2 regions of the Streptomyces sp. NPDC001002 genome follow, and region 1 is predicted to be linked to the other one. Evidence: riboswitches for the same ligand, from Rfam matches in the RefSeq annotation. Region 1 holds a riboswitch; the other holds the start of a gene.

Evidence for each region. Region 1 has a riboswitch for glycine ahead of gcvT (glycine cleavage system aminomethyltransferase GcvT). Riboswitches for the same ligand answer to the same signal wherever they lie in the genome.
Region 2: another riboswitch for glycine. It lies ahead of gcvP (aminomethyl-transferring glycine dehydrogenase); the one in region 1 lies ahead of gcvT (glycine cleavage system aminomethyltransferase GcvT).

What each region holds. Positions count from the first base shown of each region.
Region 1 covers NZ_JBSFLV010000035.1:12,738-23,658, forward strand. Annotated here, with positions in the region: gene glyA (serine hydroxymethyltransferase) at 1-1,224, opposite strand, end outside; gene gcvH (glycine cleavage system protein GcvH) at 1,239-1,616, opposite strand; gene gcvT (glycine cleavage system aminomethyltransferase GcvT) at 1,728-2,846, opposite strand; glycine riboswitch at 2,884-2,994, opposite strand; glycine riboswitch at 2,995-3,115, opposite strand; gene ACWDR3_RS17965 (AAA family ATPase) at 3,264-3,938, shown strand; gene ACWDR3_RS17970 (enhanced serine sensitivity protein SseB) at 4,082-4,873, shown strand; gene ACWDR3_RS17975 (enhanced serine sensitivity protein SseB C-terminal domain-containing protein) at 5,058-5,813, shown strand; gene ACWDR3_RS17980 (ABC transporter permease) at 6,126-7,133, shown strand; gene ACWDR3_RS17985 (ABC transporter substrate-binding protein) at 7,204-9,003, shown strand; gene ACWDR3_RS17990 (ABC transporter permease) at 9,115-10,113, shown strand; gene ACWDR3_RS17995 (ABC transporter ATP-binding protein) at 10,110-10,921, shown strand, end outside.
Region 2 covers NZ_JBSFLV010000064.1:38,703-49,623, reverse strand. Annotated here, with positions in the region: gene ACWDR3_RS27035 (sugar phosphate nucleotidyltransferase) at 1-916, shown strand, start outside; gene ACWDR3_RS27030 (DUF881 domain-containing protein) at 1,015-1,929, shown strand; gene ACWDR3_RS27025 (small basic family protein) at 1,926-2,258, shown strand; gene ACWDR3_RS27020 (DUF881 domain-containing protein) at 2,264-3,130, shown strand; gene ACWDR3_RS27015 (FHA domain-containing protein) at 3,192-4,097, shown strand; gene ftsR (transcriptional regulator FtsR) at 4,117-4,854, shown strand; gene ACWDR3_RS27005 (bifunctional nuclease family protein) at 4,940-5,413, shown strand; gene ACWDR3_RS27000 (MerR family transcriptional regulator) at 5,629-6,312, shown strand; gene ACWDR3_RS26995 (DNA polymerase IV) at 6,380-7,780, shown strand; gene ACWDR3_RS26990 (PRC-barrel domain-containing protein) at 7,956-8,333, opposite strand; glycine riboswitch at 8,447-8,542, shown strand; gene gcvP (aminomethyl-transferring glycine dehydrogenase) at 8,722-10,921, shown strand, end outside.

The DNA of each region.
Region 1 (10,921 bases):
CGCGGTCACGCGCGCCTTCAGGGCGTCCGCGTCGTACGCGGGCTTGAGCGCCTGCGCGATCACGTCCGCGACCTCGGCGAAGTCCTCGGCCGTGAAGCCGCGGGTGGCCAGGGCGGGCGTACCGATCCGCAGGCCCGAGGTCACCATGGGCGGACGCGGGTCGTTCGGGACGGCGTTGCGGTTGACCGTGATGCCGACTTCGTGAAGTCGGTCCTCGGCCTGCTGCCCGTCCAGCTCGGACTCCCGCAGGTCGACCAGGACCAGGTGCACGTCGGTGCCGCCGGACAGGACGTTCACGCCGGCCTCGCGCGCGTCGGCCGCGGTGAGGCGCTCGGCGAGCAGCCGGGCACCCTCCACCGTACGCCGCTGGCGCTCCGTGAACTCCTCGCCCGCCGCGACCTTGAAGGAGACCGCCTTGGCCGCGATCACGTGCTCCAGGGGACCGCCCTGGAAGCCCGGGAACACGGAGGAGTTCAGCTTCTTCGCGAACTCCTTCTTCGCCAGGATGATCCCGCCGCGCGGACCGCCGAGGGTCTTGTGCGTGGTGGAGGTGACGACGTCCGCGTACGGGACCGGGTTCGGGTGCAGCCCCGCGGCCACCAGGCCCGCGAAGTGCGCCATGTCGACCCACAGATACGCCTCGACCTCGTCGGCGATCCGGCGGAACTCCGCGAAGTCCAGCTCCCGCGGGTACGCCGACCAGCCCGCGATGATCACCTTGGGCCGGTGCTCCTTGGCGAGCTTCTCCAGCTCGGCCATGTCGACCAGACCGGTCGCGGAGTCCACGTGGTAGGCGACCACGTCGAACTGCTTGCCGGAGAAGTTCAGCCGCATCCCGTGGGTGAGGTGGCCGCCGTGCGCCAGGTCGAGCCCGAGGATGGTGTCGCCGGGCTTGGCCAGCGCGAACAGGGCGGCCTGGTTGGCGGAGGCGCCCGAGTGCGGCTGCACATTGGCGTACTCGGCGCCGAAGAGCTCCTTGACCCGGTCGATCGCGATCTGCTCGACCACGTCGACGTGCTCGCAGCCGCCGTAGTAGCGGCGGCCCGGGTAGCCCTCGGCGTACTTGTTGGTGAGGACCGAGCCCTGGGCCTCCATGACCGCGACGGGCGCGAAGTTCTCGGAGGCGATCATCTCCAGCGTGGACTGCTGGCGGCGCAGCTCGGCGTCGACCGCGGCGGCGACGTCCGGGTCCAGCTCGTGCAGGGGCGTGTTCAGTGCGGACATGCGTCTGTGACCCCTCAGCCGGCCGTCTCGGCGGCGTACTCGTCGGCCGACAGCAGGTCGGCGGGCTCCTCGGTGTAGCGCACCTTGAAGAGCCAACCGCCCTCGAAGGGGGCCGAGTTCACCAGCGACGGGTCGTTCACCACGTCCTCGTTGATCTCGGTGACCTCGCCGCTGACCGGCGAGTACAGGTCGCTGACCGACTTGGTCGACTCCAGCTCGCCGCAGGTCTCGCCCGCGGTCACCTCGGAGCCGACATCGGGGAGCTGGGCGTAGACGACGTCACCGAGCGCGTTGGCCGCGAACTCCGTGATGCCGACCGTCGCGACGCCGTCCACGGCGGCCGACAGCCACTCGTGCTCCTTGCTGTAGCGCAGCTGCTGGGGATTGCTCATGGCCTGAATTCTCCTGTACGCGGGGGAGTGGTGAGGAAGGGGGAACTGCGGAGGACATCGGCGACCAGGGGCGATCCGCCCCGGGTCACGGACGAGACGCTACGACGACTGTCACTTCTCGCGCTTGTAGAACGGCAGCGCCACGACCTCGTACGGCTCGTGGCTGCCCCGGATGTCCACGCCGACACCGGCCGTGCCCGGCGCCGCGTGGGCCGCGTCGACGTAGGCCATCGCGATCGGCTTCCCCAGCGTGGGGGAGGGGGCGCCGGAGGTGACCTCGCCGATCACCTCGCCGGCGGCGACGACCGGGTACCCGGCGCGCGGCACCCGTCGCCCCTCGGCGACCAGGCCGACCAGGACGCGCGGCGGCTGCGAGGCGGCGCGCTCGGCGGCCGCCGCCAGGGCCGTACGCCCGACGAAGTCGCCGTCCTTCTCGAACTTGACCACCCGGCCGAGCCCGGCGTCGAAGGGGGTGAGCCCGGTGCTCAGCTCGTGGCCGTACAGCGGCATGCCCGCTTCCAGGCGCAGGGTGTCGCGGCAGGACAGCCCGCAGGGGACCAGGCCGACGCCCGCGCCGGCCTTGGTCAGCGCCTGCCACAGCTCGACGGCGTGCTCGGGCTTCACGAACAGCTCGAAGCCGTCCTCGCCGGTGTAGCCGGTGCGGGCGATGAGGGCGGGGGCACCGGCGACCGTGCCGGGCAGACCGGCGTAGTACTTCAGGCCGTCGAGGTCGGCGTCGGTGAGGGACTTGAGGATGCCGGGGGACTCGGGACCCTGGACGGCGATCAGGGCGTAGGCGTCCCGGTCGTCGCGCACCTCGGCGTCGAATCCGGCCGAACGTTCCGTCAGCGCGTCAAGCACGACCTGGGCGTTGGAGGCGTTGGCGACGACCATGAACTCGGTCTCCGCGAGGCGGTAGACGATCAGGTCGTCCAGGATGCCGCCGTCGGCCCGGCAGATCATGGTGTAGCGGGCGCGGCCGACGCCGACGGAGGCGATGTTGCCGACGAGGGCGAAGTTCAGGAGCTGGGCGGCCTCAGGGCCGGTGACGGTGATCTCGCCCATGTGGGAGAGGTCGAAGAGCCCGGCCTTCGTGCGGACGGCGAGGTGCTCGTCGCGCTCGGAGCCGTAGCGCAGCGGCATGTCCCAGCCGGCGAAGTCGGTCATGGTCGCGCCCAGCGAGCGATGCAGGGCATCGAGCGCGGTGTGACGGGGTTCGGTGCTGCTCATCGGACGTGAGTCTCCCAAGGCATGACGGCGAGGTCGTTCCTCCCCATCTGTCATCGGAACCTGAGAGGTTCGTCATGACCACGGGGGCCACGACTTGCACCTTGGGTGGGGCCACCGGACGAACCGGGGACCCGCTTTTCAGATGTGCCTCGCCCGCGCGGTAACGGGGCCTGAGAGATTCAAGGGAGGGACTTGCTCCTTCGGCGCCCCAGACCTCGTACGACGTATGACTGACGACGTACGACTGGGGACTCTCCCGCGCGGATTCAAACGGCCGGTATGCAGTTGGCGCGCACATCATCGCACAGGCTCTGTAACAGCCTTGTGGCCGGAACCGAACGGAACCGGGAGACACCGTGGATTACCTTCTCTTTACATTCGGTGGGGAGAAGCTTTCCTGACCCGGCAGGGAGGACGATCACGGTGACAAGGACCACGGCGTACGCGGCGACCTCGGCCGTCGCACTGCCCCAGCAGGCCACGGCACCCGCCCGCGAGCGCTGCGCCGAGCGGCCGGCCCCGGTCGTCCGCGACCTGCGCGAGCGCTCGGGCCGCAGCCCGCACGCCCTGCTCTTCGGCCCCCGCGACCTGGTCGTGATCACCGGCCTGCCCGGCAGCGGCAAGTCCACGCTGATGCGGCGCGCGGTCAAGGGCATCCGCATCGACTCCCAGGACGCCCGCGACCGCTGGGACACCCGGGCCCCCCGCTTCCTGCCGTACGCCGTCTACCGCCCCCTGGTCCGCCTCGCCCACTACGCCGGACTCGGCCGCGCCCTGCGGGGCGGCGCGGGCGTCGTCGTGCACGACTGCGGCACCCAGGCCTGGGTGCGCGGCTGGCTGGCCCGCGAGGCCCGGCGCCGGGGCGGCATCCTGCACCTGGTCCTGCTCGACGTGCCCCCGCGCACCGCCCTGGCGGGCCAGCGCGACCGCGGCCGGGGCGTCTCCCGCTACGCCTTCCTGCGCCACCGCACGGCCGCCGGCCGCCTGATCCGCTCCGTGGAACGCGGCGACCTGCCCGAGGGCGTCGGCTCGGCGGTCCTCCTGGACCGGGACGCGGCGGACGTACTCCGCCGGATCGGCTTCACGGGCTGACCGTGGGGCGGCCGGGGGCGGTGTGCCCGAGCGGGCCGGTGGGTCGGGACGTGGCGGTGGTGTCCGCCGAGCCCACCGCCAGGGCCCCCGTACCCGTTAGCCTTTGCTGCCACAGCGGTACTTCACAGCAGGCGGTCGGACAGATGGACTTCCCAGCGGATCTCCCCGCGGACTTTCCCATGCAGGCGCACCCCCATCCGCACGGCGGATGGCCCGGCAACGAGCTGGAGGAGGTGCTGTCGGCGTCCCTCGGCGTGCCCATGGCGGGCGGCCGGATCATCGAGGTGCTCAGCCGCAGCTTCCTCTGGATCCCGCTGCCCAGCGGCGGCGGCCCGCACAGCGGCCCGCTGGACCTGCCCACGCTGGAGATCGAGGGCCAGGCGTACGTTCCGGTGTTCAGCTCCGAGGAGCAGTTCCGGCATGTCGTCGGCTCGCACATGTCGTTCACCATCGCGCCCGCCGTCGAGTTCGCCCGCGGGCTGCCCCCGCAGGTCGGCATCGCCGTGAACCCGGACGGCATGGTCGGCATCCCGCTCCCGCCGGCCGCCGTCGCCGAGCTGTGCCGCATCGGCCGCACCCCCCTCGACGGCCCCACCTCCGGCGGCCGCGTCCGCCTCTTCGAACCGGACTGGCAGGACGACCCGGTCGACTTCCTCGCCGCCGCCTCCGCCGAGTTCGAGACAACTCCCGTGATCCGCACGGCCCGCCGCTGCCTCGCCGCGATCGAGACGGCGGACCCGGTGATGTTCGTAGGCGTGGAACTCTCCGAATGGGAGGGCGACCTACGAGCCGTCCCCCTGGAGGCCCTGGGCCGAGCCCTGACCAAGTCCCCGCCCCAGTGGGCGGTCAACCTGGTCCTCCTGGACGTCACGGACGACCCGGTGGCGACGTGGATGAGGCAACAGGTCCGCCCGTTCTACCAACGGAACTTCTGAACGCCGCAGGGTCAACCAACCTGGGGGCGCGGGGAACTGCGCGATCAACCACGACGGACCCGCACTCGCCGACGGACAACAAGCCCCGAGCTCATGGGCGCTTAAGCTGTCACAGAAACGCGGGGCACATCTCGAAGGGGCGGTAAGACACGTGAGCGCGAGCCTCAGCGGCAGCGTGGAGCACATGCTGCGCCAGGTCACGCCAGGGCGCTACGACGCCTACGAGGCCCTGCTCCGCGCCCTCGCGACCCCCGGCGCGGGCCAGGTCTGGATGCTCCTGTGGCACGGCCAGTCCGGCTCCCCGGACGCCCAGTACGGAAACATGGAGGTCGAGGGCCACGGCTACGCCCCGTGCGTCACCTCCGCCCAGGAGCTCTCCGCCAGCGGCTGGAACCGTTCGTACGAGGTCGTCGACGGCGTCGACGTGGCCCGCACGCTCTACCCCGACCACTTCGGCCTCTGGCTCAACCCGCACGCCCCCGGCGGCGGCGTCGGCATCCCGTGGCTGGATCTGCGCCGTATCGCCACCGGCCTGGAGCGCCAGCCCGCGGGCCCGCTGCGGCTGTCGGAGCCAGGCATCGAGATCCCGCAGTTCTACGCCCTGCTCGCGCACAACGCCCACCGCACCCCGGCCGTCCGCGCGCTGCGCCGCGCCTGGGTGCAGCCGGCGCTCGGGGCGCCGTATCTGGCCATCGGTCTCGACGTCTACGACACCTCGCCGCCCGCCGTGGACGCGGTACGGGCGATGATGCAGCAGTCGATCGGCGCGGTCCCGGACGGTCTGCCGGTGTCCACCGTGGCGATGTCGGACGAGGACGACCCGGTCGCGATGTGGATGCGGGCCGGCGCCCGGCCCTTCTACGACCGTGAGGCGCACGCGGCCCCGGCCCAGGCCCCCGCGGCCGGGTACGGCTATCCACCGGCGCCTGGCGGATACTGAGAGGACCGCGCGCTGGTCCAGACCGGAGAAGTGGTGGGTCTGCGCGCGTAGATAGCGGCGGAAGATCCGTCCGATTCCTGAATGTCCGGATTCGTCCGCGTCCGACCCCCGTTACCCGCTGTCCGGATAACGGAACCCCCCTGACCTCATCACGTTTACGCATCCTTTCACCGCCAAGTCTGGCAACAGATCGCCAAAGCGTTGAAGACTCCCGCACCAGGGGGCTTTCTGCCCCGAGTACGACGGACTGATCACGCCGCTACAGCGGCAAGTGCGGGCCGGCTACCGCCGGTTGAGAGGGGTCCCTGCCAGATGACGGCACCATTGCACGAGCCGACCGCGGAAGCGGCCCCGAGTGCGGCCGAGGAAGCGGCGGCCGCGACCGCCGGCGCCAAGACCGTTCAGGGACGTTCCCTGGGCCGGATCGCCTGGGAGCGCCTGAAGCGGGACAAGCTCGCTCTGACCGGCGGCATCGTGGTGGTCCTGCTCATCGTGGTCGCCCTGCTCGCGCCCGTGATCACCAACCTGCTGGGGCAGGACCCGGACGCGTACCACGAGAACCTGATCGACCCGCTGTTCGGCACCCCCACGGGGTCCCTGGGCGGCATCAGCGGCGACCACCTGCTGGGCGTCGAGCCGGTCAACGGCCGCGACATCCTCGCCCGCATCCTCTACGGCGCCCGTGTCTCGCTCCTGGTGGGCTTCCTGTCCGCCGTCGTCGCGGTCGTCCTGGGCACCGTCCTGGGCATCCTGGCGGGCTTCTTCGGCGGCTGGGTGGACTCGCTCATCAGCCGCGTGATGGACGGCCTGCTGGCCTTCCCGCAGCTGCTCTTCACGATCGCCCTGGTCTCCGTGATGCCGAACGACATGCTGGGCCTGTCCGGGTCCAACGTGCGCGTGTTCGTGATGATCCTGGTCATCGGCTTCTTCGGCTGGCCCTACATCGGACGCGTGGTGCGCGGCCAGACGCTCTCGATGCGTGAGCGCGAGTACGTCGAGGCCGCCCGATCGCTGGGCGCCGGGCGGTTCTACATCCTGTTCAAGGAACTGCTGCCCAACCTCGTGGCGCCGATCATCGTCTACACGACGATGATGATCCCCACCAACATCCTCACCGAGGCCGCCCTGAGCTTCCTGGGCGTGGGCGTCAAGCCCCCGACCTCGTCCTGGGGACAGATGCTGTCGAGCGCCATCGACTACTACGAGTCGGACCCCATGTACATGGTGGTCCCGGGTGTGGCGATCTTCATCACCGTCCTTGCCTTCAACCTGTTCGGCGACGGCGTGCGTGACGCGCTGGACCCGAAGGCGTCCCGCTGAAAGAGCCGTACCCAAAGCGTCCCGTGGCACCAACACGGGGTCTCTCATCTAATCCGGAGGATCCGAGATCGTGACTACCCAACGCACCTCAGGGCGGCGTAAGAAGGCATTTGCCGCCGCTGCTGCGGTCGCCGCACTGCTGGCCACGGCGGCGTGCGGCGGCGGCAGCGACGACAACGACGGTGGCGGTTCGAAGACCGGCGCCGCCGGCTACGACGCGGCCAACAACAAGGTCGCCCAGGCCTCCCTGGCCAAGAAGGGCGGCACGCTGCGGTTCGGTGGTGCCCAGGACGCCGACTCGTGGGACACCACGCGTGGCTACTACGGCTTCATGTGGAACTTCGCGCGCTACTACAGCCGCCAGCTGGTCACGGGCAAGACGGAGCCGGGCAAGGCCGGCGCCGAGCTCACCCCGGACCTCGCCACCGGTCTCGCCAAGGTCTCGGACGACGGCAAGACGTACACGTACACCCTGCGTGACGGCATCACGTGGGAGGACGGCAAGCCGATCACGTCCAAGGACGTGAAGTACGGCATCGAGCGTGTCTGGGCGCAGGACGTGCTGTCCGGCGGTCCGACGTACCTCAAGGACTTCCTCGACCCCAAGGGCGAGTACAAGGGTCCCTACAAGGACACGTCCAAGGACAAGCTCGGTCTGAAGGCCATCACCACGCCGGACGACAAGACCATCGAGTTCCACCTGCCGAAGGCCAACTCGGACTTCGAGGAGGTGCTGGGTCTGGTCTCGGCCTCCCCGGTCCGCCAGGACAAGGACACCAAGTCCAAGTACGGCCTGAAGCCGTTCTCCTCCGGCCCGTACAAGTTCGAGTCGTACAGCCCCGGCAAGAACCTCACGCTGGTCCGCAACACCGAGTGGAAGCAGTCCTCGGACCCGATCCGCAAGGCGTACCCGGACAAGATCACCGTCGAGTTCTTCTCGGACGCCAACCAGCTCGACCAGCGTCTGCTCAACGGTGACCTGGACCTGGACATCAACCAGACCGGCATGTCCCCGCAGGGCCGCACCACCGCCCTGAAGGAGCACAAGGCCAACCTGGACAACCCGGTCTCGGGTTACATCCGGTACGCGGTCTTCCCGCAGAGCGTGGCGCCGTTCGACAACGCCGAGTGCCGCAAGGCCGTCATCCTCGGCGCGGACCACGTCTCGCTGCAGACCGCGCGCGGTGGCCCGATCGCCGGTGGTGACATCGGCACCAACATGCTCCCGCCGTCCGTCCCGGGCTCCGAGGGCCAGAAGTACGACCCGTACAAGCTCGCCGGTGCCAACAAGAACGGCAACGTCGACGAGGCCAAGGCGGCCCTGAAGGCGTGCGGCAAGCCGAACGGCTTCTCCACCACCATCGCGGTGCGCAACAACAAGCCGGTCGAGGTCGCCACGGCGCAGTCGCTGCAGGCCTCGCTGAAGAAGATCGGCATCAACGCGCAGATCGACCAGTACGACGGCTCGCAGACCGCCGGCATCATCGGCAGCCCGTCGAACGTGGTGAAGAAGAAGTACGGCATCATCATCATGGGCTGGGGTCCGGACTTCCCGACCGTCCAGGGCTTCGGTCTCCCGCTGTGGGACAGCAAGTACATCCTCGAGAGCGGCAACAACAACTACGCGCTCATCAAGGACAAGACGATCGACGGTCTCTTCGACGACTACGTCACCACGCTGGACGACGCGGGCAAGACCCAGATCTCGACCGAGATCAACCACAAGGTCATGGAGGGCGCGTACTACCTGCCCTTCACCTTCGAGAAGTTCATCAACTGGCGCGGCGACAACCTCGCGAACGTGTACACGTCGGACAACTACAGCGGCATGTACGACTTCGTGAACCTCGGTCTGAAGTCCGCGAAGTAGTCCCGGCACACCCGCCGTACGGCACGAAAGGCAGGTGAAGGCCGGCGCGGCGTGGTCGCGGGCCATCGGATGACCTCCGGTGGCCCGCGGCCCCGCGGCGGGCCGTAAGCTGTGCTCGCTTACCTGATCAGGCGGCTCTTCGCCGCCGCAGTGATGCTCGTGGTCATCGTGATGGTGGTCTTCGGCATCTTCTTCCTCGTCCCCAAGTGGGCGGGCGTCGACATCGCCTCGAGCTTCGTGGGCAAGCAGGCCGACCCGGCCGCGGTCGAGGCCGTGCGCGAGAAGCTGGGTCTCAGCGACCCGATCTACTCCCAGGTCTGGGAGTTCTTCAAGGGCATCTTCGTCGGTCGCACCTACTCGGGCGGCGGCGATGTCACGCACTGTGCCGCGCCCTGCTTCGGCTACTCCTTCCGCAGCGAGCAGGCCGTCTGGCCGGTGCTCACCGACCGCTTCCCGGTGACCCTGGGTCTCGCGCTCGGTGCCGCCGTGCTGTGGCTGGTCTTCGGTGTCGCCGCGGGTGTGCTCTCCGCGCTCAAGCGGGGCACCATCTGGGACCGCGGCGCGATGGTCGTCGCCCTCTCCGGTGTCTCCCTCCCCATCTACTTCACCGGCATGCTCAGCCTGGCGATCTTCGCGTTCGGGCTGCACTGGCTGGATGCCCAGTACGTGCCACTGGACCAGAGCTTCGGCGGCTGGTTCGGCGGCATGATCCTGCCCTGGATCACCCTCGCGTTCCTCTACGCGGCGATGTACGCCCGGATCACCCGCGCCACCATGCTGGAGATCCTCGGCGAGGACTACATCCGCACGGCGCGCGCGAAGGGCCTCAAGGAGCAGGTCGTCATCGGCAAGCACGCCATGCGCTCCACGATGACGCCGATCCTGACCATGCTCGGTATGGACCTCGGCGCCCTCATCGGCGGCGCGATCCTGACGGAGTCGACGTTCAACCTGCCCGGCCTCGGCCGCGCGGTACTCGACGCGATCAAGAACCAGGACCTGCCCATCATCCTGGGCGTCACCCTGATCACTTCTCTCGCCGTGCTGCTCGCCAACCTCGTGGTGGACATCCTGTACGCCGTGATCGACCCCCGAGTGAGGCTGACATGACCGAACTGAGCAAGAGCGGAGCCGCCCTGGGTGAGCCCACCGCCGCCTCCGCCGCGCCGACCTCCTTCCTGGAGGTGCGCGACCTCAAGGTGCACTTCCCGACCGACGACGGTCTGGTCAAGTCCGTCGACGGACTGAGCTTCACGCTGGAGAAGGGCAAGACCCTCGGCATCGTGGGCGAGTCCGGCTCCGGCAAGTCGGTGACCTCGCTCGGCATCATGGGCCTGCACACCGCCGGCCAGTACGGCAAGCGCAAGGCGCAGATCTCCGGCGAGATCTGGCTGGACGGCACCGAGCTGCTCTCCGCCGACCCCGACCACGTGCGCAAGCTGCGCGGTCGCGAGATGGCGATGATCTTCCAGGACCCGCTGTCCGCGCTGCACCCGTACTACACGATCGGCCAGCAGATCGTGGAGGCGTACCGGATCCACCACGACGTCTCCAAGAAGGTCGCGAAGAAGCGCGCGGTCGAGATGCTCGACCGGGTCGGCATCCCGCAGCCCGACAAGCGGATCGACAGCTACCCGCACGAGTTCTCCGGCGGTATGCGCCAGCGCGCGATGATCGCGATGTCGCTGGTGAACAACCCCGAGCTGCTCATCGCGGACGAGCCGACGACCGCTCTGGACGTGACCGTCCAGGCGCAGATCCTCGACCTGATCCGGGACCTGCAGACCGAGTTCGGCTCCGCGGTCATCATCATCACCCACGACCTGGGCGTCGTCGCCGAGCTGGCCGACGACATCCTGGTGATGTACGGCGGCCGCTGCATCGAGCGCGGTCCGGCCGAGAAGGTGTTCTACGAGCC
Region 2 (10,921 bases), on a different contig from region 1:
CAGTGTTTTCGACTCGTACACGGGTTCGTTGCTGCGGAATGTCGACACCACGGGGGTCGCCGATTCCGGGTTGAAGGTCGTGGTCGACGCGTCGAACGGTAGTGCCGGGCTTGTGCTGCCCAGCCTGCTCGGCAAGTTGGGTGTGGACTCGCTGACCATCAACCCGGGTCTGGACGAGTCCAGGCCTACCGAGACCGGGGATGTGCGACGGTCGGGGCTGGTGCGGCTCGGTGAGATCGTGGCGTCCTCGCGGGCCGCGTTCGGAGTGCGCTTCGACCCGGTCGGTGAACGGCTCTCGCTGGTCGACGAGAAGGGCCGGATCGTCGAGGACGACCGGGCGCTGCTCGTGATGCTCGACCTGGTGGCCGCGGAGCGGCGCAGCGGTCGGGTGGCGCTGCCGGTGACCACGACGAGGATCGCCGAGCAGGTGGCGGCGTACCACGGCACTCAGGTGGAGTGGACGACGACCTCGCCCGACGACCTGACCAGGGTGGGGCGTGACGAGACCACCATCTTCGGGGGCGACGGCAAGGGCGGCTTCATCGTCCCGGAGTTCAGCAGTGTCTTCGACGGTACGGCGGCTTTCGTACGGTTGATCGGGCTGGTGGCGCGGACGCAGCTCACGCTCAGCCAGATCGACGCGCGGATTCCGCGGGCGCATGTCCTGAAGCGGGATCTGGCGACTCCGTGGGCGGTCAAGGGACTTGTGATGCGCCGGGTCGTCGAGGCGGCCGGAGAGCGCTTCGTGGACACCACCGACGGTGTGCGTGTGGTGGAGACCGACGGGCGCTGGGTGATGGTCCTTCCGGACCCGGCCGAGGCGGTCACCCATCTGTGGGCCGAGGGACCGGACGACGCGTCCGCGCAGGCGCTGCTCGACGAGTGGTCGGCGGTCGTGGACAGCGCCGGTCGCTGAAAGCGGAAGCACGCGTGCGTGCCGGACAAGTGTCCCCAAGGGGGCCTGTCCGGCACGCCGGTGGGGCCATTCGGAGGTAGCGGCCACGACGTGCGACGATGTGCGGCATGCCGCAGCAGCCCCCCATTCGGAGGACACCCACGCGCCCTTCCCGGCCGGATGCGTCCATGTCGCTGCTCACCAACGTCATGGATCACAGCCTCGATGACGGCTATGCCGAGGCGGCCGACCGGAAGAAGGCCGCAGGGGCCGGCGGTATGCCCAAGACCCTTCGCGCGAGGCTGGGTCTCGCCGCCGGGCTGGTGCTCGCAGCGCTGGTCGTCACCGTGGGTGCGGCACAGGCGCGCGTGGCGGCTCCCGTCGTGGCCAAGGAGCGCGAGGAACTGATCGACCGTATCGACCGTGAGACCGACGCGGCCGACAAGCTGGAGGGCTCCGTCGACAAGCTGCGTGACGACGTGAGCGATCGACAGCGGGCGGCCCTCAAGAAGAGCGGCGGCGAGGACCAGTCGGAGCTCGTCGGCCTCCTGTCGGGCGCCGTCGCTGTCCATGGTCCTGGCGTGAAGCTCGTCGTGAACGACGCCAAGGAAGCCACCACCGGCGGTGACGGCAACCCGCGTGAGACCAACGGCTTTTCCGACACCGGTCGGGTGCGCGACCGGGACATGCAGCGTGTGATCAACGGGCTGTGGGAGTCCGGGGCCGAGGCCGTCTCCATCAACGGGCAGCGGCTGACGGCGCTTTCTGCGATCAGGGCCGCGGGTGACGCGATACTGGTCGACAACAAGCCACTTGTTCCGCCGTATACGGTGCTCGCCGTGGGGGACGGTAAGCGGTTGAGCACCAGGTTCCAGAACAGTGCCGACGGGCTGTATCTGCATGCGCTGCAGGAGAACTACGGCATCCGGACCGCCATCTCCACCGAGGACGACGTCCGGTTGCCCGCCGCACCGAGTGTGATCGTACGTACCGCACAGCCGAACACCGAGAAAAATGAGAAGGGCACATCGTGATCGCCGTACTGGGCCTCGTCGTGGGAGTCGTGGCCGGCCTCTTGGTCCGGCCCGAGGTTCCGGCGGTCGTCGAGCCTTATCTGCCGATCGCCGTCGTGGCGGCGCTGGACGCCGTCTTCGGCGGTCTGCGGGCCATGCTCGACGGCATCTTCGACGACAAGGTCTTCGTGGTGTCGTTCCTGTCCAACGTGGTCGTGGCCGCGCTGATCGTCTTCCTGGGCGACAAGTTGGGCGTGGGCGCCCAGCTGTCGACCGGTGTCGTCGTCGTCCTGGGGATCCGCATCTTCTCCAACGCCGCGGCGATCCGCCGGCACGTCTTCCGGGCGTGATGCCGATGAGCGAGAACGAAGAGACACCCGAGACGACCCCCGAGCACCGGTTGCGCAAGGAACTGCCCGAAGAGGTGCCCCCGACGGCCTCCGAGGCCGCAGCGGACTCCGCGGAGACTGCGGAGACGCCCTCCGAGCAGACGCCGGGGCTCACCGGGCGGCAGCGGCTGGCGAAGGGCGTCTGGCCGCCCCGCGTCACCCGGGCTCAACTCATCGTCGCCGTGCTGCTGTTCGGCCTCGGCTTCGGGCTGGCCGTGCAGGTCGCCTCGAACAGTGACAGCGACAGTGCCCTGCGCGGAGCACGTCAGGAAGATCTCGTTCGCATTCTCGATGAACTGGACGACCGTACACAGCGTCTTGAGGACGAGAAGCAGGGACTGGAGAAGCAGCGCGACGAGCTGGAGAACAGCTCCGACCAGGCCGAGGAGGCCCGCAAGCAGACCGTCGAGAAGGAGGGGCAACTCGGCATTCTGGCGGGCACGGTGGCCGCGCAGGGACCAGGCATCACGATGACCATCGACGACACGAAGGGAACGGTCGAGGCGGACATGCTGCTCGACGCGATCCAGGAGTTGCGCGCGGCCGGCGCGGAGGCGATCCAGGTGAACGGCGTACGAGTCGTCGCGGGCACCTACCTGTCGGACTCCGACAAGAGCGTGAGCGTCGACGGGAACAAGATCAACGCGCCCTATCGTTTCAAGGTCATCGGCAAGCCGGAGGACCTGGAGCCGGCGCTCAACATCCCTGGAGGCGTGGTGCAGACTCTTGAGAAGGAGCAGGCCACCGTTACCGTCGAGCGATCGACCAAGATCGTCGTGGACGCCTTGCGGGCGGCGAAGCAGCCTGACTACGCTCGGTCGTCCTCTCAGTGAACCGGCGGTGCATGGGGACCGTCTGGCAGGGGCATGAGGTTGCGGGGGGTCGGCGCACCGAATGGGTGGTGCGTGGTGGAAACTGTCTGGTGGATACGGACGTTGTGAGGATGTCCGGGTCGGCCGGTGTATGCAATCAGGGTTCGTCCTGCCCCACGGGCGGGTCTGTTTCGGTCAAGGGGAATCGCCCGTGAAGTTGTTTGCGAAGTTGTTCGGCAAGAGCGCGCGAGAGGGTAGCGACAATGCGAACGCGACCGCTCGTCATCGCGCACAGCCAGACGCGGAAGGGGAGCGTCCGCTGTTCCGGGACCAGGTGGGCGGTCAGGGCGGTGACGTTTCCGGAGGTCAGGGCGCGCCGTCTGTTGACCCTGCGCAGTCCGGCGGCATAGGTTTCGGGCAGCCGTCAACCTCAAGTACGGGTGGAGGGTTTTCCCCTATGTCGGCCCTGGTGTGTACGAGGTGCGGCAACCGCAACGCGGAGAACAGTCGCTTCTGTTCCAACTGCGGTGCGCCGTTGCGGGGCGGTGCCGAGCGGCCGTCCGAGACGACTTCGACGATCTCCATCTCCGGTCTTGAGGCGTACGACGCCGAGGTGACCGGACAGACGCAGATTCCGGCGCTCTCGCCCGAGGCGCAGGCCGCGGTGGACGCGCTGCCGCTGGGCTCCGCGCTCCTCGTGGTGCGCAGAGGGCCGAACTCGGGCAGCCGCTTCCTGCTGGACGGCGACCTGACCACGGCCGGGCGGCACCCGCAGAGCGACATCTTCCTGGACGACGTGACGGTCTCGCGCCGGCACGTGGAGTTCCGCCGCGCCGCGGACGGTTCGTTCACGGTGGCCGACGTGGGCAGCCTGAACGGCACGTACGTCAACCGCGAGCGGATCGACTCGGTCGCGCTCAACAACGGCGACGAGGTGCAGATCGGCAAGTACCGGCTGGTGTTCTACGCGAGCCAGCGAGGCTACTGACCCTCCCCGGAGAAGGTCCATGCTTCATACACCGAGCGGCGGGGCCGGACACGGCGCCGCCGCCGCGGACAGTGGACTGATGAGCATCGGCACGGTGCTGAACGTGCTGCGCGACGAGTTCCCCGAAGTCACCATCTCCAAGATCCGTTTCCTGGAGTCGGAGGGGCTCATCGAGCCGCAGCGGACCCCGTCGGGGTACCGCAAGTTCAGCCCTGGTGACGTCGAGCGCCTCGGTCACGTCCTGAGGATGCAGCGGGACCACTATCTGCCGCTCAAGGTCATCCGCGAGCACCTGGACGCCATGGAGCGCGGTGAGGCCGTACTGCTGCCCGCGGTGGGGCGTCAGCGGGACGGTGAGACCGTCCTGGAGGTCCCCGAGGGGCCCACGGCCGCGCGGATCGGCCGGGACGAGCTGCTGGCGGCGGCCGGTATCGGGGAGCAGGAGCTCGAGGAGTGGGAGTCGTACGGGCTCGTCGGGCCGTTGCCGGACGGGGCGTACGACGCGGAGGCGGCGACCGTGGCCGTGCTCGTGGTCGAGCTGGGCCGGTTCGGGATCGAGCCGCGCCACCTTCGGGTGATGAAGGCGGCCGCCGATCGTGAGGCCGGGCTCGTGGACCAGGTGGTCGCCCCGCTGAAGCGCCATCGCAATCCGCAGACCAGGGCCCACGCGGAGGCCCGTACGAAGGAGCTGGCGGCGCTCACCGTACGGCTGCACGCCGCGCTCGTGCAGACCGCGCTGGGCGTGCGCCTGCCCTGAGCCGGGCGCCCGCGCGGCGGCCGGATCATCCCCCCGTTCCCTGCCCGACTACCCAAACGTCCCGGGCACGTCCTAGGGTTGCTGTGTGAACGAGCTCGATGTCGTAGGTGTCCGGGTCGAAATGCCCTCCAACCAACCGATCGTGCTCCTGCGTGAAGTGGGAGGCGACCGTTACCTCCCCATCTGGATCGGGCCGGGCGAGGCGACGGCGATCGCCTTCGCCCAGCAGGGCATGGCCCCCGCACGACCGCTGACCCACGACCTGTTCAAGGACGTGCTGGAGGCCGTCGGCCAGGAGCTCACCGAAGTGCGCATCACTGATCTGCGTGAAGGCGTCTTCTACGCCGAACTGGTCTTCGCCAGCGGGGTCGAGGTGAGCGCGCGCCCGTCCGACGCCATAGCGCTGGCGCTGCGCACGGGCACGCCGATCTACGGCAGCGACGGGGTGCTCGACGACGCCGGCATCGCGATCCCGGACGAGCAGGAGGACGAGGTGGAGAAGTTCCGCGAGTTCCTCGACCAGATCTCACCCGAGGATTTCGGCACCAGCAGCCAGTGAGGCGCGGGGCGCGGACGAAATGCCGGCAATTGCCGGAGGCCACTGCGAGCGTCCTGGGCCTTGCTCCGGGCACATTCGGCTAGCCTTTCCCCGCGGTTGGGTGCGGGAAACCACTCCTAGGGTGATTATCACCCGGCGTGCCGAGTGTGGCGATCGTTGACGCACCCCTGGTGACTGCCTACCGTCGTGAAGGCAGGTCAAGGACGGAGGTCGGCGTGAGAAGCAGCGGCGACGGTACGGCTGGGGGTGCCCCGGGACACGGTCTCGGGGAGAGCGGTCCGTACCCTCCCCCAAGCTCTCAACTGCGTTCGAGTTGGGGGGATCCCCATCACAGCAGCGCGCCCGGTCACGTCCCGCAGCGGCCGGCGGCCGTGCCGAGCAGCGGAGGGGCGACGTCCATGGCGTCCGAGCAGATCGGCTACCGAGGTCCTACGGCCTGCGCGGCCGCCGGGATCACCTACCGCCAACTGGACTACTGGGCCCGCACCGGGCTCGTGGAGCCGAGCGTGCGGCCCGCTCACGGGTCGGGCACGCAGCGGCTGTACAGCTTCCGGGACGTCGTCGTCCTGAAGATCGTCAAGCGGTTCCTGGACACCGGCGTGTCCCTGCAGAACATCCGCACCGCGGTCCAGCATCTGCGCGCGTGCGGCTTCCGCGACCTGGAGCGCATGACGCTGATGAGCGACGGCGCCACGGTCTACGAGTGCACCTCGCCGGACGAGGTCCACGCGCTGCTCCAGGGCGGCCAGGGCATCTTCGGGATCGCCGTCGGAGTGGTGTGGCGGGACGTCGAGAGCGCCCTCTCGCAGCTGCACGGCGAGCGCATCGACACCGGCGAGACGCTGGTCGGCAACAATCCCGCGGACGAGCTGGCGCGGCGCCGGAACCGGGCCGTCTGAGCGGCTCGGGGCGGCACCCGGCGGTCGTACGGGTGCGTTGTCAGTGGCGTAGTGCAGCATCGGAGATGTGAGAAACGCGCCCACGATCCTGCATCTCGACATGGATGCCTTCTACGCCTCGGCGGAGCAGGCGTCCAAGCCGAGTCTGCGCGGGAAGGCCGTCGTGGTGGGCGGGCTCGGGCCGCGTGGGGTGGTGGCGACCGCCTCGTACGAGGCCCGGGTGTTCGGGGTCAGGTCGGCGATGCCGATGGCCCAGGCGCGGCGGCTCGCGCCGAACGCGGCGTATCTGGTGCCGCGCTTCGGGTTCTACCGGGCGATCAGTGAGCAGGTCATGGGGCTCCTGCACTCGTTGTCGCCGCTGGTGGAGCCGCTGAGCCTGGACGAGGCGTTCGTGGACCTGGAGACCGAGGGGGCGGCCTGGGACCGGGCGTCGGCGCGGCTGGTCGGGGAGAAGCTGCGTGCGGACATACGGGCGGTCACGGGGCTGACCGGGTCCGTCGGTCTGGCCGCGTCCAAGATGCTCGCCAAGATCGCCTCCGAGGAGGCCAAGCCGGACGGGCTGGTGCTCATCGAGCCGGGGACCGAGCGGGCGATGCTCGGGCCGATGCCGGTGCGGATCCTGCCGGGGGTGGGACCGGCGACGGGGGACCATCTGCGGCGGGCCGGGATCAGCACGGTCGACGATCTGGCCGAGGCGGGGGAGGACGAGCTGGTGCGGCTGTTGGGGAAGGCGCACGGGCACGGGCTCTACGCGATGGCGTTGGCGCGTGATGATCGGCCTGTCGTGGCTGAGCGGGAGACCAAGTCGGTGTCGGTCGAGGACACGTACGACGTGGACATTCATGACCGGGTGCGGGTGGGTCTTGAGGTGCAGCGGTTGGCGGATCGGTGTGTGCGGCGGTTGCGGGCGGCGGGGTTGTCGGGGCGGACCATCGTGTTGAAGGTGCGGCGGTACGACTTCTCGACGTTGACTCGGTCCGAGACCTTGCGGGGGCCCACTGATGATCCGGGGGTGGTGCGGGAGGCTGCCTTGCGGTTGTTGGAGGCCGTGGACACGACGGGTGGGGTGCGGTTGTTGGGGGTGGGGGTGAGTGGGCTTGCCGACTTCACGCAGGAGGATCTTTTTGCGCAGGCGGCCGAAGTGGAGGGTGGGGTGGGGGCGGAGTACTCGGATGTGGAGGTTGAGGTGGGGGAAGTAGAGGCGGGTGAGGAGCAGGTGGTTGTCGCCGCTGAGCGGAGGTGGCCTTCTGGGCATGATGTGCGGCATGCCGAGTTCGGGCATGGGTGGGTGCAGGGGAGTGGGCTGGGGCGGGTGACTGTGCGGTTTGAGACGCCGGGGTCTGAGCCGGGGCGGGTGCGGACGTTTCGTGTCGATGACGTTGAGTTGTCGCCGGCTGAGCCGTTGCCGTTGGTGGAGGGAAGCGGGGGTGGAGGGGCCGGGGTTTCTGTGGACGGGGTTCGGACGTGACCGTCGGTGGGGGTGAGCGGTGGGTCGCGCGGCCCGGCGCTTGCGGGGTGCCGCCTGCGCCCACCCGTGCCGCCCCAGCGGCACGACTGCCCGCAGGCTAGGCGGTTGGGGGGGCTGGGGCGGCGTGGGACTGCCCGCAGGCCAGGCGGGTTTCAGTGGCCGGTGGCCGGTGGCCTCAAGCGTCCGCTTCCTCCGTGCCTGCCAGCTTGCCGAAGTCTCTGTCTGGGAACGTTGGTGGGGGTGCTGTGTCGAGGCCGTAGTGGTGGTAGAGCTGGAGTTCTTGTTGGGGGGAGAGGTGGCGGCCCACGCCGAAGTCGGGGGCGTCTTTGATGAGGGCGCGTTCGAAGGGGACGTGGAGGGTGCCTTCGACCAGTTCGCTGGGTTCCAGGGGGACGAAGGCGTCGCGGGAGAAGAGGCCGGTGCGTATCGCGGCCCACTCCGGCACGCCGGTCGCGTCGTCGAGGTAGATCTCGTCGATCGTGCCGATCTTGGTGCCGTTGCGGTCGAACGCCTTGCGGCCGATCAGGTTGCGTGGATCGATGTCGGTCTGCACGGGGCCTCCACGTGGTCGCGACGCACTCGTAAACTCTACAAAAGAGCACATTGGTGATGGTGGCCACTCGAAGGCCCGTGCGGAGCGCTCGCTGGTAGGCTGGCAGCGGCTGCTGACCCCGTGCGGGAGAGTCCTCCAGACATCATCGGAGGCGCCGAAGGAGCAAATCCTCCCCGGAATCTCTCAGGCCCACGTACCGCACGGACGAGGTCACTCTGGAAAGCAGGGCGGGTGTCGAAGGCCTCCGCTCTCACCGACGGTGAAAGCCGGGCGCCCTCGGGATGTCCGGTGAAGCTCTCAGGTTGAGATGACAGAGGGGGAGGCCGTCGGGGTACCCGTGCCGTGGTGCCCCTCGAAGGTCGTCGTGACCGACCAGGAGGCCTCCGCAATGACCGCCCATCGCACTCCGCTCTCCGAGCTCGAAGCGGGAATCCCGTTCGAGCAGCGCCACATCGGGCCCGACCAGGAGGCGCGGGCCAAGATGCTCGCGCAGGTCGGCTACGGCTCGCTGGACGAGCTCACCGCCGCCGCGGTGCCCGATGTGATCAAGAACGCCGATGCCCTGGACCTGCCCGGTGCGCGCACCGAGGCCGAGGTGCTGGCCGAGCTGCGGTCGCTCGCCGATCGGAACCAGGTGCTCGACTCCATGGTCGGCCTCGGGTACTACGGGACCTTCACGCCGCCCGTCATCCTGCGCAACGTGATGGAGAACCCGGCCTGGTACACGGCCTACACGCCCTACCAGCCGGAGATCTCGCAGGGCCGCCTTGAGGCTCTGCTCAACTTCCAGACCATGGTCGCCGACCTGACCGGGCTGCCGACCTCCGGTGCCTCGCTGCTCGACGAGGGCACGGCCGCCGCCGAGGCCGTGGCGCTGTCCCGGCGGATGGGCAAGAACAAGAAGGGTCTGTTCCTGGTCGACGCGGACGCGTTGCCGCAGACCATCGCCGTGATCCAGACGCGGGCCGAGCCGGCCGGCGTGGAGGTCGTGGTCGCCGACCTCGCCGACGGCATCCCGGCCGAGGTCGTGGGGCGTGAGATCAACGGCGTTCTCGTCCAGTACCCCGGCGCCTCCGGTGTCGTACGGGACATCAAGCCGTTGATCGACCAGGCACACGAGCTCGGTGCGCTCGTCACCGTCGCCGCCGATCTGCTGGCGCTGACGCTGCTGAAGTCGCCCGGTGAGCTGGGTGCGGACATCGCCGTCGGTACGACGCAGCGGTTCGGTGTGCCGATGGGCTTCGGCGGGCCGCACGCGGGCTACATGGCCGTGCACGAGAAGTTCGCGCGGAGCCTGCCCGGGCGACTGGTGGGTGTGTCCGTGGACGCCGACGGGCACAAGGCCTACCGGCTCGCGCTGCAGACGCGTGAGCAGCACATCCGCCGGGAGAAGGCCACCAGCAACATCTGCACCGCGCAGGTGCTGCTCGCCGTCATGGCCGGTATGTACGCCGTCTACCACGGGCCCGAGGGCCTGCGGGTGATCGCGCGGCGCACGCACCGGTACGCCACGATCCTGGCCGAGGGGCTCAGGGCCGGTGGGGTCGAGGTCGTGCACGGTACCTACTTCGACACACTCACCGTGCGCGTGGAGGGGCGGGCCGCCGAGGTCGTCGCCGCCGCGCGGGACAACGGGGTCAACCTGTACCTGGTCGACGCCGATCACGTGTCGATCGCCTGTGACGAGACGACCGCGCGGGCCCAATTGCGTGCCGTGTGGGCCGCGTTCGGGGTCGCGGGGGACGTGGACGCGCTGGACGCGGTCGCCGGGGAGACGATTCCGCAGGCGTTGTTGCGGAGCGACGAGTTCCTGGTCCACCCCGTCTTCCAGCAGCACCGTTCCGAGACGGCCATGTTGCGCTACCTGCGCAAGCTGGCCGACCGTGACTACGCGCTCGACCGCGGCATGATCCCGCTGGGCTCCTGCACGATGAAGCTCAACGCGACCACGGAGATGGAGCCGGTCACCTGGCCCGAGTTCGGGCAGTTGCACCCCTTCGCGCCCGCCGAGCAGGCGCAGGGGTATCTGACGCTCATCCGTGAGCTGGAGGAGCGGCTCGCCGAGGTCACCGGGTACGACAAGGTGTCGCTGCAGCCCAACGCCGGGTCACAGGGGGAGCTGGCCGGGCTGCTCGCCGTACGCGGGTATCACCGGGCCAACGGGGACGAGCAGCGGACCGTGTGTCTGATTCCGTCGTCCGCGCACGGGACCAATGCCGCGAGCGCCGTGATGGCGGGCATGAAGGTCGTCGTCGTGAAGACCGCCGAGGACGGCGAGATCGACGTCGAGGATCTGCGGGCGAAGATCGAGCAGTACCGGGACGAGCTGTCGGTGCTGATGATCACGTACCCGTCGACGCACGGTGTGTTCGAGGAGCATGTCGCGGACATCTGCGCGCAGGTCCACGAGGCCGGCGGGCAGGTGTACGTCGATGGCGCCAACCTCAACGCCCTTGTGGGGCTTGCCAAGCCGGGGCACTTCGGCGGGGACGTCTCGCACCTGAATCTGCACAAGACGTTCTGCATCCCGCACGGTGGCGGCGGTCCGGGTGTCGGGCCGGTCGGTGTGCGCGAGCACCTGGCGCCGT